Regions from separate parts of the Amycolatopsis sp. NPDC102389 genome, predicted to be linked through region 1. Evidence: predicted binding sites of a transcription regulator. Region 1 holds the regulator's gene; each other region holds the start of a gene.
What was found. Region 1 encodes HspR, which represses chaperone genes until heat shock. Its sites were predicted from a motif close to ANNTTGAGTNNNNNNNACTCAANNT; they were not measured.

Region 1 (4,275 bases):
AGTTGCCGCTCGAGGGCGAACTTTTCGATGAGAACAACCGCTGATCGGCGATACGGCGTGAAAGGAGGAGACGTTCGGTGAGTGCACGGGAATGGATCGGTAAGGACTTCTACCGTGAGCTGGGCGTCTCCTCCGACGCCACCGCGGACGAGATCAAGAAGGCCTATCGCAAGCTGGCCAAGGAGAACCACCCCGACGCCAACGCGGGCAACGCGGAGGCCGAGAAGAAGTTCAAAGCGGTCTCCGAGGCGTACGGCGTTCTGTCCGACACGTCCAAGCGCAAGGAGTACGACGAGGCTCGCCGCCTCTTCGGCTCCGGTGGTCCCGGCGGCTTCGGCTTCCCGGGAGGCGGCGGTGGCGGCGGCGGGTTCGACGTCGGCGACATCTTCGGCCAGGCGGGCCAGCAGCAGGCGGGCTTCGGTGGCCTCGGCGACATCCTCGGCGGTCTCTTCGGCCGCCGCGGTGGTGCGGCCGGCGCCACGGCGAACCGGCCGCAGCGCGGCTCGGACGTGGAGACCGACGTCCGCATCGACTTCACCGAGGCGGTCAAGGGCGCGACCCTGCCGCTGCGGCTGTCGAGCCCGGCGACCTGTTCCACCTGTGGCGGCAACGGCGCGAAGCCGGGGACTTCCCCGAGGACGTGTGCGACCTGCCAGGGCAGCGGGCTGGTCAGCCGGAGCCAGGGCGCGTTCGCGTTCTCCGAGCCGTGCCGCGACTGCCGCGGCCGCGGCACGATCATCGACGACCCCTGCCCGGAATGCGCGGGCGAGGGCATCAGCACCCGCACCCGCACGCTGACCGTGCGGATCCCACCGGGCGTCGCCGACGACCAGCGGATCCGGCTCGCGGGCCAGGGCGAACCGGGCCGGGGCGGCGCGCAGCCGGGCGATCTGTACGTCCGCGTGCACGTCGCACCGCACGCGTTGTTCGGGCGCAAGGACCTCGACCTCACGATCACCGTGCCGGTGTCCTTCGCGGAACTGGCCCTCGGCGGCACGATCACCGTGCCGACACTGGAGGGCAAGGTCTCGCTGAAGGTCCCGCAAGGCACGGCTAGCGGCCGCGTGCTTCGCGTGCGCGGCAAGGGAATCGCGAAGCGTGACGGCTCGCAGGGCGATCTGCTGGTCACCCTGCAGGCGGCCATCCCGGCCAAATTGGACGACAAGGCGCGTGAAGCGCTGGAGGCGTACGCGGAGGCCATGGCCGACCACGACCCGCGACCGGAGATCACCGAACTTCTCGAAGGCAGGTGAGCACGATGTTCGGCGGGCTGCCGCACGGTGCGGACGAGGACACGCCGGTGTTCGTCATTTCGGTGGCGGCGCAGCTTTCCGGCTTGCACGCGCAGACCCTGCGGTCCTACGACCGGCAGGGTCTCGTGTCGCCGGGCCGGACCTCCGGCGGTGGACGGCGGTACTCGATGCGGGACATCGCGTTGCTGCGCGAAGTGCAGCGACTGTCCCAAGAGGACGGTGTCAACCTCGCGGGCATCAAGCGGATCATCGAGCTGGAGAACCAGGTCGACGCGCTCCGCGCGCGCATCGCCGAGCTGACCGAGGAACTCACGGCGGCGTACCTCACCGCCGAACAGACCGCCGCGGCCGTGCACGCCTCGTACCGCAAGGATCTCGTTCCCTTGCGGCAACAGACGGCCCTAGTGGTCTGGAAACCCAAAAAGCGCGGTTAGCCCCTGCGTGCTTGAACACGTCACTCGCGTGACTGGACACGTCACTCGCGTGACTGGACACGTCACTCGCGTGACGGAACTCGTAACTCGCGTGATTGGAGCCGTAACTCACGAGTTACGGCTCCAATCACGTGAAGTACGGCTTCAAGCACGCGAGATCGGCGTTGCGGCAAGTGCGCAATTAGAGGACTAAATGCGTTATTGGCCGGGGACCAGGGTCCGGATCTGCTGGACCTCGCCGGTGCGCGAGTCCTGGATCCGCTGGGCCAGCGCCTTCGACTCCGGGTTCTTCCCGTCCTTCAGTTCGGTCCTCGCCAGCGCGACCCCGTTGTGCTGGTGCGCGACGAAGATGTCGGCGAAGTCGAGGGTGAACTCCGCACCATCCTTTTTGGACAGTGCGTCGAGCAGGCCCTTGTCGGTGAGCCCGTCGCCACCGTGATGGTGGTGCGCGTTCGGGTCCATCGAACCCGTCTCGGGTTTGCCCCAGGCCTTCAGCCAGTTCCGCATGTCGGTGCTCTCGGTCTGCTGCGTCGCCTCGATCGCGGCCGCGAGATCCTTGAGCTCCTGCTTCTGCGCCTGCTTGGCCTTGACCAGTTTGACGATCTCCACGCCCTGGTTGTTGTGGGCGATCATCATCTGCAGGAACATCACGTCGGCGTCGTTGTACTCCGCGGACGCCCCGGCCGACTGGGGCACGGGGGAGATCGGGGCGCCGGCGGTTCCGGGTGAGCCATCGCCGGCCCCGCAGCCCGCGAGGGCCACGAGACCGGCGACGAGAACGAGGGCCAGCTTCACTGCCGGACCCACAGCGCCGGGGTGTTCGGCGGCTCCCACCCCTGGATCGCCGTATGCGCCATCTGGCAGCGGTAGGTCGCGCCGCCGTAGGTCACCGTGTTGCCGACCGCGTAGGCCGTCCCGGCCGCCCAGGTGCCGCCGGTGGGCGGGTTGCTCGTGCTGGTCGGCGGGTTCGACGTCGTGGGCGGGTTGCTCGTGGTCGGCGGGTTGCTGGTGCTCGTGGGCGGGTTGCCGCCGCCGATCTGCAGGTCGATGCAGCTGTAGAAGGCCATCGGAGTGTCCGCGATGTTCCACACGGCGAGGACCTTCTGACGGCCGCTGAAGCCGTTCAGGCTCACGGTGTGCGACGTCGGGTCCTTCGGCGCGGAGTTGTTCCCGCTGATGTCGGCGATCTTGGTGCCGCCGATGTAGTACTCGTAGTTCGTGGTCCGGTGGTAGGCGGTGAACCTCCAGTTGAAGGTCACGCTGTTGCCGACCGGCGCGGCGGGCCAAGGCTTCGATTCGTCGTTGAGCTCGGCGAACTGGGGAAGCCCGCCGTTGCAGCTGCGGAGCCCCTTGGGGCCCTCGACGCTCTGGGGTTCGTAAACGATGCTGCCGCAGCCCGAAACCTTGCCCTGGGCGCAGTTCGCCTGGCGGCTGGGCGGGGACAGCACGTAGCCGTGGGCGCTGGCCACCTGCGGGATGGTCACGATGGCGATCGGGGCGAGGATCGCACCGGCGGCGGCTGCCACGAGCTTGCGTTTGACGGTCATGCCGGCTCCTGGGGATGGAACGACGGTGTTCCCGTGAGGGGGAGCAATGTGGTCTAGACCATAAATCCGCCGGTGACCGTGGTCAATGATTCACTGACCTACTGCTGCGTCGAGCCCAGGTGGAACAGCCGATCGGCCTAATACGAACGAAGCATCGGCTCAGTCCAGGGTGAAGGGGTCGTACTTGATCCGCGCCAGATCCGTGCCCGCGGCGAGCAGTTTCGCGATCGTCGCCCGGATCATCGACGGCGACCCGGCGACGTACACGTCGCGCTCCTTCCAATCACCGCGCTGCGTGACCGCGGTGGCCAGCGTGCCGCGGTCGCCGCCGGGGATGGTGCCTTCCTCGGTCACCGGGGTCACCGTCAGCCAAGGGCAGGTGACGGTCAGCCCGCGGAGCTCGTCGAGGGCGTAGAGGTCTTCCGGTCGGCGGCCGCCGAAGAACAGGTGGACCGGCGGATTGTTCTTCCAGCGCGACATGTCGTCGAGCAGCGCGAGCAGCGGCGCGACACCGGTGCCGCCGCCGATCATCAGCAGGGGACGGCTTTCGGTGTGGTGCACCGAAAGCGCGCCCAGCGACGGGCCGATGCGCCAGACGTCGCCGAACCGGGTGTGGTGGACGATCGCGCGCGAAACCCAGCCACCGCGCACGGCGTGCACATGGAACTCCATCATGCCGTCTTCGTGCGGCGCGGTGGCAGGCGAGAAGTATCGCCACATCCGCGGCCGTTGCGGGACTTCGACGCTGACGTAGCCGCCGGCCCGGTACGGGAGCGGCTGGTCGGTGCGCACCTTGACGATGGCGACGTCGCGGGAGACGAGCCGGTGTTCGACGACCGTCGCCTTCCACCACGCCGGCCCGATCTCCTTGCCAGCGGCCTCGCGCATGCTCTTCGAAATGACGCCGTACGCGGTGACCCAGGCGTCTTCCACCTCGGGCGTCCAGTCGTCCTTCAAGAACCTTTTCAACGCGGCGATCAGCGCGACGCCGACGGCGTCGTAATGGCGGCCGAGGACGTCGAACTTCCGGTGGTCCCGGCC
Region 2 (4,275 bases), on a different contig from region 1:
TGCGGGCCAGCAGTGTCCCGATCCCCGCCGCGAGATGCGCGGCGAGCACGACTTCGAAGGGAGCGACGAAGAATCCGATGACCAGCGGGATCTCGGTGAACGAGATCGTCCACGAGATGCCGCTGCGGACGTCGACGTTGATGCCGAGCTGTTCGGCGAGCAGGAACGCGAGCGCGAGGATCGGCCCGATCCACAGCAGATCGTCCGAGGCCTCGAAGTCCAGCCAGAGGCTGACCGCGGCCGCGGCGGCGATGCCCATGGTGAGGACCGCGAAGGTGTAGACGCGGAACCGTCGCTCGTCGGTACGAGCCTCCGTAACGGCGCCTCCCTTGCCCGTCGCCGCCTGTGCGGCGCTCCCGGGCCTGCCGTTCGTGTCCGGCATCCGACCTTCCTTCCCGGCTGCCCAACCGGTCTTGTCCTACCGCGACCTCGGGGACGAGGGCAATACAGTACCCCGGAGGGCGTACCCGAGTCCCATTCGAGACAGTATGAGATCACCCCAGGGTTAACAATGGGCGCGTCGCGCTGACCTGCGTGGACCAAGGGGTGAAATGGGAGCGTTATTCGCGTTCCCTCCGACTACCGGAAGTCACCTGGCGCCACGCTCCGGCCAATCTCGTGAAGTTCCCGGCGGACCCGTGAGTAGGGTCTTGAATAGGCCTATGAATAGCCACGCCATCGCCGCCGGGCATGCCGAGCGGCTGGCCACCGTGGACGCCCTGCTCCCTGAAATGCCTGCACTGGAGCCTGCCGAGGACTCCGTGTCACTCTCCGCGACGGCAGGCGACTCGGCCGCCGCCGGATTGTCGGTACGGACCGAGGCGGGTCCCGATTCTGTTGACTCTCCGTGGCGGGCGCTCGTCGAACATCGCCTCGAAGCCCGCCTCACCGGACCCCACCCGGAAGCCGCCCTCGACGCATTACTCACCCGATGGGATGAACATCTGAAGACCGTGGCCCCACCTGGGGATGTCGAGACGGCGGCGACCGTGGTGCGGCCCAGCCGGGACTCCCCCGGCTCGACCGAATTGCTCCGTCGCGGCTTCGCGCCGGTGCTGGTGATCGCCGTCCGCCCGGCCGACCGGCTCGCCGCGACCGGACCGCCCGCCACTCCCGGCGTGCACATCCGGCCTGCCGAAGCGGATGATCTCGAAACCGCCGTCGGACTCGAACTCGAATTGCAGCGTTATGACGCGCAGTTCGGTTCTGTCACTTTGCGCGAGGGCGCCGAGGAAACGATCACAAAGGACCTGTCGAAACAGTTGGGCCGGGAAAATCCGACGTTGTGGATCGCCGAGCTGTACGGACGTCCGCTGGGCATGGTGCGGGTGCAGTTCCCCGGCGAGACGGCGTGGATCCGCGGGCGGGTCGCGGCCGAGAAGGTCGGCTATCTGTCGTCGCTGGCGGTGGCGGAACAGGCGCGTTCGAGCGGCGTCGGGACGGCGCTCGCCGCGCACGCGCACCAGGTCTTCGACGAATGCGGCACCGAAGTCGTGCTGCTGCACCACGCGCTGGCCAACCCGCGCTCGACGCCGTTCTGGTACGCGCAGGGCTATCGGCCGCTCTGGACGTACTGGCAGCGGCGGCCCGCGGTGCCTTGATCCGGATAGGCTCGTTTTCGTGAAGAGGGACGATGACGCGGCCCCGGTGGCGCCGACCGGGGTCGACACCGAAAAGCCGTCCGCGGCGAGGATCTACGACTGGTTCCTCGGCGGGACCCACAACTGGGCGGTCGACCGCGAGTTCGCCCGCGCGCTGGAAAAGCAGTGGCGCTGGGTCAAACCGGGCGCGCGGCACAACCGCGAGTTCATGAACCGCGTCGTGCGCGCGGCGCTGAACGCCGGGATCCGGCAGTTCATCGATCTGGGCTCCGGTGTCCCGACCGCCGGGAACGTGCACGAGATCGTCCAGGAGGAACTGGAGCCCGGCGACGCGGCGAAGGTCGTGTACGTCGACTACGAGCCGGTGGCGGTGGCGCACGCGGAGCTGATCCTCGAACGACACGAGGCGACCGATTGGGCCGGGATCGTCCATGCGGACATGCGGCGGCCGAAGGACGTCCTGCGGCATCCGGAGACGCTGCGGCTGATCGATTTCGACCGGCCGGTGTGCCTGATGATGATGGCCGTCCTGCATTTCGCCGGGCCGCACGACGATCCGCCCGCGCTGGTCGCGACGTACCGGAACGCGCTCGCGCCGGGCAGTTGGCTGGGGCTGTCGCATATGAGCTTCGGCGGCCAGACGGGCAAGGAAGCCGACGGGCTCCACTGGATGGTCGAGCAGTACCGGAAGACGAGCAATCCGGTGTGGATGCGGGACCGCGAAGAGATCGAGCCGCTCTTCGGGGACTGGCCGCTGCTGGAACCCGGCGTCGTCCACCTGCCCGACTGGCGGCCCGTGCGTGAGCTGCGACGGGACGAGGAAGGCGCCCGGCCGTTCGCCTGGTGTGGCGTCTCGGTCCACCCCTGACATCCGACCTCTCGCCTGGACGCGTCGCGTTTAGCGGGCTAAACGCGACGCGTTGGGCGCAGAGGTCGGAGGGGCTGGTGATCGCTGACGGCGAACGCGGAAAGGAAACAAACGGGTCGATCGGAGAGTTGAGCTAGGCAGACTCAACTAACCGAGGAGTGCACAGATGACCGACAACCGCCTCCTGCCCGTCCTCCCGCTCGATGACGACGTCGTGCTGCCGGGCATGATCGTCCCGCTCGACCTCGCCGACACGGAGACGCGCGCCGCGGTGGAGTCCGCCCAGGCCAACACGCCTGCCCAGGCTTCCTTCCCGGGGATCCGGTCCAGCGCCGCCACCAAGGCCGAAGTGCTGATCGTCCCCCGCGTCCACGGCGAGTACGCCGAACTCGGCACCATCGCGACCGTCGAGCGCATCGGGCGCGTGCCCGGTGGCAAGACGGCGGTGTTGCTGCGTGGCACCCGCCGCGCCGTCGTCGGCCGTATCGCCGACGGTCCCGGCGCCGCCCGCTGGGTCCACGCCGAGGTCGCGACCGAGACCACCGACGACAACTCCGCGAAGCTCGCCTCCGAGTACAAGAGCGTCGTCCTCGCGATCCTCCAGCAGCGTGGCGGCTGGCAGATGATCGACGCGGTCCAGGAGGTCGAGGATCCGTCCGCGCTCGCCGACCTCGCGGGCAACTCGTCGTATCTGAACACCGAGCAGAAGCTCGAACTGCTCACCGCGCTCGCTGTTTCGGCACGGCTCGAAAAGGCCCTCGAATGGAGCCGCGAGCAGCTGGCCGAACTCGAGGTCACCGACACCATCCGCAAGGACGTCCAGGAGGGCATGGAGAAGCAGCAGAAGGAGTTCCTGCTGCGCCGCCAGCTCGAAGCGATCCGCAAGGAGCTGGGCGAACTCGACGGCACGGCCAACGACGACGACTACCGCGCCCGCGTCGAGGCCGCCGAGCTGCCGGACGCGGTCAAGAAGGCCGCACTGTCCGAAGTGGACAAACTGGAGCGCACCTCCGACCAGTCCCCCGAGGGCGGCTGGATCCGCACGTGGCTGGACACCGTCCTCGAACTGCCGTGGAACGAGCGCACCACCGACGTCCACGACATCGCCGCCGCGCGCGACATCCTCGACGCCGACCACGCCGGTCTCGACGACGTGAAGGAACGCATCATCGAGTACCTGGCCGTGCGCAAACGTCGCGCGGAGTCGGGGCTCGGCCCGGTCGGCGGACGCCGTTCGGGCGCCGTGCTCGCGCTCGCCGGCCCTCCCGGGGTCGGCAAGACGTCGCTCGGCGAGTCCGTGGCGAAGGCGATGGGCCGCAAGTTCGTCCGCGTCGCGCTCGGCGGCATCCGTGACGAGGCCGAGATCCGCGGTCACCGCCGCACCTACGTCGGCGCGCTGCCCGGCCGGATCGTCCGCGCCATCAAGGAAGCTGGCTCGATGAACCCGGTCGTGCTGCTCGACGAGATCGACAAGGTCGGCGCCGACTACCGCGGCGACCCGACGGCCGCACTGCTGGAGGTGCTGGACCCGGAGCAGAACCACACGTTCCGCGACCACTATCTCGAGGTCGAGCTGGACCTGTCCGACGTCGTGTTCCTGGCGACGGCGAACGCGCTCGAGACGATCCCCGGCCCGCTGCTGGACCGGATGGAGCTGGTCACCCTCGACGGCTACACCGAGCACGAGAAGGTCACCATCGCCCGCGACCACCTGCTCCCCCGCGAGCTGGAGCGCGCCGGTCTCGGCAAGGACGACGTCACGCTGACCGACGGCGCGTTCAGCCGCATCGCCGCCGAATACACGCG
Region 3 (4,275 bases), on a different contig from region 1:
GTCCAGCTTCAGGAAGTTCTGGCCGAGCAGACCGCTCCAGTGCTCGCCGATCTGCGGGTCGTTGTAGTACGAAGACTGGTTCGGCAGCACGAAGTAGACGTTCCACTTGCGGGCCAGCTCCCGGTACACCGAGGCCGGGTCGATGTCTTCCCGCACGTCGTCCCCGATCACGCGGCGGATGTGGCGGGCCTCCAGCGCGGGCTTGTTCAGCTCGTCGCCGATGATGAACAGATAGCCCTTGCGGCCGCGGTTCTGCCACGCGTCGGTCACCACGTGCCTGGCCATGAAGTAGGCGGCCAGTTCGTAGGACTCGCTCTTCTGCCCGCCGCCCCCGCCTTCGAGGAACATCGTGCGCAGCTGCTCGTCCATCCGGTTGTCCGATTCGAACTGCCCGACCTGCAAGGGAACCCGGTCGCTGTCGGCGTCGCCGATCGCGCCGAACAGCACCTGCGGGTCGGTCAGATACCCCCGGCGCTTCAGCAGGCCGTGCAGTTTGCCGAGCTTGCCCTGCATGATCCTCGGCACCCGGCGCATCGACCCGGTGACGTCGAACAGCACCGCGATCGGCGTCGAATCGGTGTGGTCGGCCGAATCCCGGCATTCCCGCACGGCGTTCAGCGGGTCGAGCGCGGGCGCGACCTTCCATTCCTTCGCGGGTTTGGAGCGGAGATCGGCGGTGTAGCCGAAATCGTCCTCGCCCTTGGCCGCGCGGAAGGTCTTCGCGGCGGCGTAGGCGTTGTCGTCCCAGTGTCCGTGTCCCATGGTCAGGCTCCTGTCTCGGGGATGGTGAACGGTCGGAAGGTGCGAGGGCCGTACAGGTCGTCGAGCAGTTCGTCGTACTCGTCGAGCAGATCGGCGGCCTCGGGTCGTTGTGCCGGGATGTCCTGTGTGCACCACGTCGCGAACTCGCGTTGGCGGGTTTCGTTCGGTGCCAACAGTTCCAGCATCATGCGGTGGAGCATGTGGACGTCGGTGGCCGTGGTCATCGGTAGTCCTTTGTGGACTTCCGGTGGATAGTGGACGGACTTGTCCGCCGCGAGCGGGAGCGCCCCGGCTTCGACGGCGAAGGACCAACCGACCAGGACGATGCCGTGCTGTCCGGGATGGACGAGCACGTTGTCCGCGGTGAGATGGCCGTGGACCAGACCCGCGCGATGCGCGCCCGCCACCGCCCGCAGGAGGCGACGGTGCATCCAGGCGTAGTCGCGGCCGTCGAGCCCGCCGGGGAAGGCCTTCCCGATCTCGGCGAGAGTGACGAAACCGTCGACGAGCGGATCGAGGACGCTGAACGCGCGGTCGCCCCTGGCCACCGGACCGGAGGTATCGAGCAGCCGCGGGTAGTAGGGCCGGAGCCAGCGGTGCCGTTCGGTGAAACCGTCGAGCGCGCGCAACGCCTCCCATTCGGCGTGGATCAGCAGATTGAGCGCCGGCTCGCGGACGAGTTTGACCAGATGCGGGCCGGTGGTCCGGTAGGTCGTGGCGACACTGCCCACCGCGTGCGGCGCGACGAGGGTGTAGGACGACGTCGCCGTGGTGACCGTCTGGCGCCGGGCGCGTTTCCAGTCGTCGTGAAGGCGGTTGAGGGTGGCGGCGGCGCGATGGACGCGCTCGTCGCCGGGGTTGCGGTCCGGGTGGAGTACGGCCGCCAGTTCGCGGTAGCGATGGTGGGCGAACAGAGTGGCCGCGTCGACCGTGTTCTCGATCATCGTCACGGCGTCTTCCCTGGTGAGCATAGTTTGAGTCTAGACGACTCTTACTTCGGCCCGCAAGGGGGTGGGTACAAATCCCGTGCCGTCCGGTGGCCTCGGAGCACTAGGCTCGGCAAGCCGGACAGGGGGTGTTGGTGGTCTTCCAGGAACTGGATCGGAACGCGGAACGGCGGACGAACGCGATGGTCATCGTGTTCCTGATCGGGATCGTCTTCGGATTCGTCGCGGCCTTCGTCGGACGGTGGACCGTCGAAGGGATAGCCGGCACTTACGACGTGCGCGCGGTGATCTCCGAATGGAACTCCAAGACCACCGAAGGACAGGACGGCCCGCATACCGGCTACGAGGTCATGGCGATCACCGAGGACGGCCGTGCGATCGAGGTGCCGACACGAGACGCGTTCGGCCTCGCGGATCCGGTGGTCGCCCGGTTTTCGTCGGTGACGGACAGGGTGTTGTCCGTGCGCGGGGCGGACAGGGTCGTGGAAGCCCACCATCCGTGGGAGAAGATCACGGCGATGTCGCTCGGCTGGGCACTCCTGGTGCTCGCGGCCGTCGTGCTGGTCAAAGTTGCGAGACCGGGGAAGTCGCTGCCGTTCCTGGCCGGACTGGCTTTCGGCGCCTTCATCGTGCTGACGCCGGTCGGATTCGGCGGCACGGCCTATCGCGAGGCGGCCGACCCCGTCCCGAATTTCTGGGAACATCGTCGCGACTTGTGGGGACCGCCGCCGGTGTTCGCCCCTGGGCAGACCGCCGTATCCGGGGAGTCGGCCGTGCGTGTGCTCGACAGCAGGCCCGGAGCGCCCGATGGAGCCGAGGCGTGGTTGAGCGGATTCCACGTGCTCACCTTGCGGATCGAGGCGTCTCGCCTCGGTGACACGGCACTGGAGTTGTCAGCCGACGAACACGGTGAGCCGGCGCGGGTCAAGGACTGTGCGGGCGCTCCCGGCGCTTTCGACGGCACCACCGGGCTCGTCTGTTTCGTGGTCCCGCCCGGATACCGGACCGAGTACCTGCTCGTCGGCAAGCTCGACCGAGAAGTCCTGCTGAAGCTCCAGTGACCGACGAAAGGACTCCAGTGTCGGAAGAAGCACGGAAATCCGGAGTTCTTTCCCCGGTGCTTTCGACCGTGATCCCTCTTCTGGTGCTCTTCGGAATCGTTTGGGCCTTCCTCGGTTCCAGTATCGGTGAGTTGAGTACCGGCGAGGACGTCACGGTCACCGAGATCTCGGGGTGCACGTCGGAGGGATCCGCGGTGAACGGCCAGACCCCTTACTGCGCCGGGAAATGGCGCTTCGCCGACGGCCGTACCGGCGGCGGCCGGATCCTGGGAGAGGACATCTCGGCGGGTGACACGGTTTTCGCCGGTGATGGATTCGCCTATCGGTCGAGATCGCCGTTGATCTGGAAGGTCTCGGCGGGCGGCGCGCTGGGCCTCTTTCTCACGGGCATGGTGATCGTGGGCGGTGTCCTGTACCGGCTGGACGTGGGGAAGAGACGACGCGAGGATCATCGAGAGTAAGACAAGGTGGCGTGTTCGCGGGAGCGGCCGGTGGCGGGGTGATGGCTCCCTTCACTGTCTCTGATGCGGTGAAAGGAGCTTTCGGCCCAGGTCGTGAGTGGCGTTTCGGGGGCAGAGTCAAGAGCGTCTTGGGTATCTGCTGGATCTGCCGCGGCTGATCGCGGGTCCGGTAGTGAAGGCCTCCTTGCCTACCCTGACGGTAGCGAAGGAGGCCTTCACTACCGTCAGGATCGCCTTCCCAAGTACATGAAGGCCCCCTTCCTTGCGCCAGGCGCAAGGAAGGGGGCCTTCATGTACTTCAGGGGGCACGGGCGCCGGGACCGCGCCGCGGGACGGCGGGTTCTCGGGACAGAAGTTCGAGGCTTACACCATGTGCGGCGCCGTCTGGGGAAACTGACGCTCAGGAGCGGGTCGCTTCGATCTGGCGCTCGTCTTCGGTCGAGCAACTCGTCACCGGATCGTTCGGCCCGCTCCCGCAGGTCCACGCCCCGATCACGACGGGGCCGGGCCCCTGCGGTGACGCCGCCTCTGCGGGCGTCAGCTTGGCGAAGTAGTCCGTGAGCACCTGCGTCGCTTCGGCGCAGTCCGTCTTTCCGTGCGCGACGACCTTGTTCTTCGCGCCCTGGAGCCCGGCGACCTCGCCGCAGGGCGTCCCGGCGGGCGCCGAGGTGGCGGCGGGGGAGGACGGCGCGGGTGCGGCGGCGGGAGCGGGATCGGCGCCGCAGCCGCTCAGCAGGACGACGGCGAGCGCGGCGGGAAGCACGGCGAGGCTCTTCATGGGCCCTTCTTTTCGGGGATGGTTCATTCGACGGGGACGACGGCGGCGAACACGTTCTGCTCGCCCTTGCTGCAACTGGTGCCGCCTTGTGCGGCGGGAGCGCCGGAGACGCACAGCCAGCCGTCCACGGTCTCGCTGACCGGCTCGTCCGAGCCCGCGGACTGACGTCCGGCGATCCTCTTGTGGAACGAACCGACGATTCCGGTCGCGTCCGCGCAGGAGACACCGGGGCCGTTGAGCACCTGCAAGGTCAGTCCGCTCGCCGC

Region 2: lon (endopeptidase La) is a predicted target of HspR. The motif match lies at 2,595-2,619, and genes of this name have one in related genera.
Region 3: ACIRGA_RS19980 (adenylate cyclase) is a predicted target of HspR. The motif match lies at 1,734-1,758, and genes of this name have one in related genera.

Annotation. Positions count from the first base shown of each region.
Region 1 is NZ_JBIWKX010000036.1:85,125-89,399, reverse strand. It holds gene grpE (nucleotide exchange factor GrpE) at 1-44, shown strand, start outside; gene dnaJ (molecular chaperone DnaJ) at 78-1,253, shown strand; gene ACIRGA_RS27185 (heat shock protein transcriptional repressor HspR) at 1,259-1,687, shown strand; gene ACIRGA_RS27180 (DUF305 domain-containing protein) at 1,886-2,482, opposite strand; gene ACIRGA_RS27175 (lytic polysaccharide monooxygenase) at 2,479-3,234, opposite strand; gene ACIRGA_RS27170 (globin domain-containing protein) at 3,394-4,275, opposite strand, start outside.
Region 2 is NZ_JBIWKX010000002.1:222,827-227,101, reverse strand. It holds gene ACIRGA_RS02905 (putative bifunctional diguanylate cyclase/phosphodiesterase) at 1-382, opposite strand, end outside; gene ACIRGA_RS02900 (GNAT family N-acetyltransferase) at 663-1,601, shown strand; gene ACIRGA_RS02895 (SAM-dependent methyltransferase) at 1,621-2,469, shown strand; gene lon (endopeptidase La) at 2,636-4,275, shown strand, end outside.
Region 3 is NZ_JBIWKX010000022.1:23,121-27,395, forward strand. It holds gene ACIRGA_RS19975 (hypothetical protein) at 1-762, opposite strand, end outside; gene ACIRGA_RS19980 (adenylate cyclase) at 765-1,733, opposite strand; gene ACIRGA_RS19985 (hypothetical protein) at 1,844-2,770, shown strand; gene ACIRGA_RS19990 (hypothetical protein) at 2,902-3,231, shown strand; gene ACIRGA_RS19995 (hypothetical protein) at 3,632-4,009, opposite strand; gene ACIRGA_RS20000 (hypothetical protein) at 4,033-4,275, opposite strand, start outside.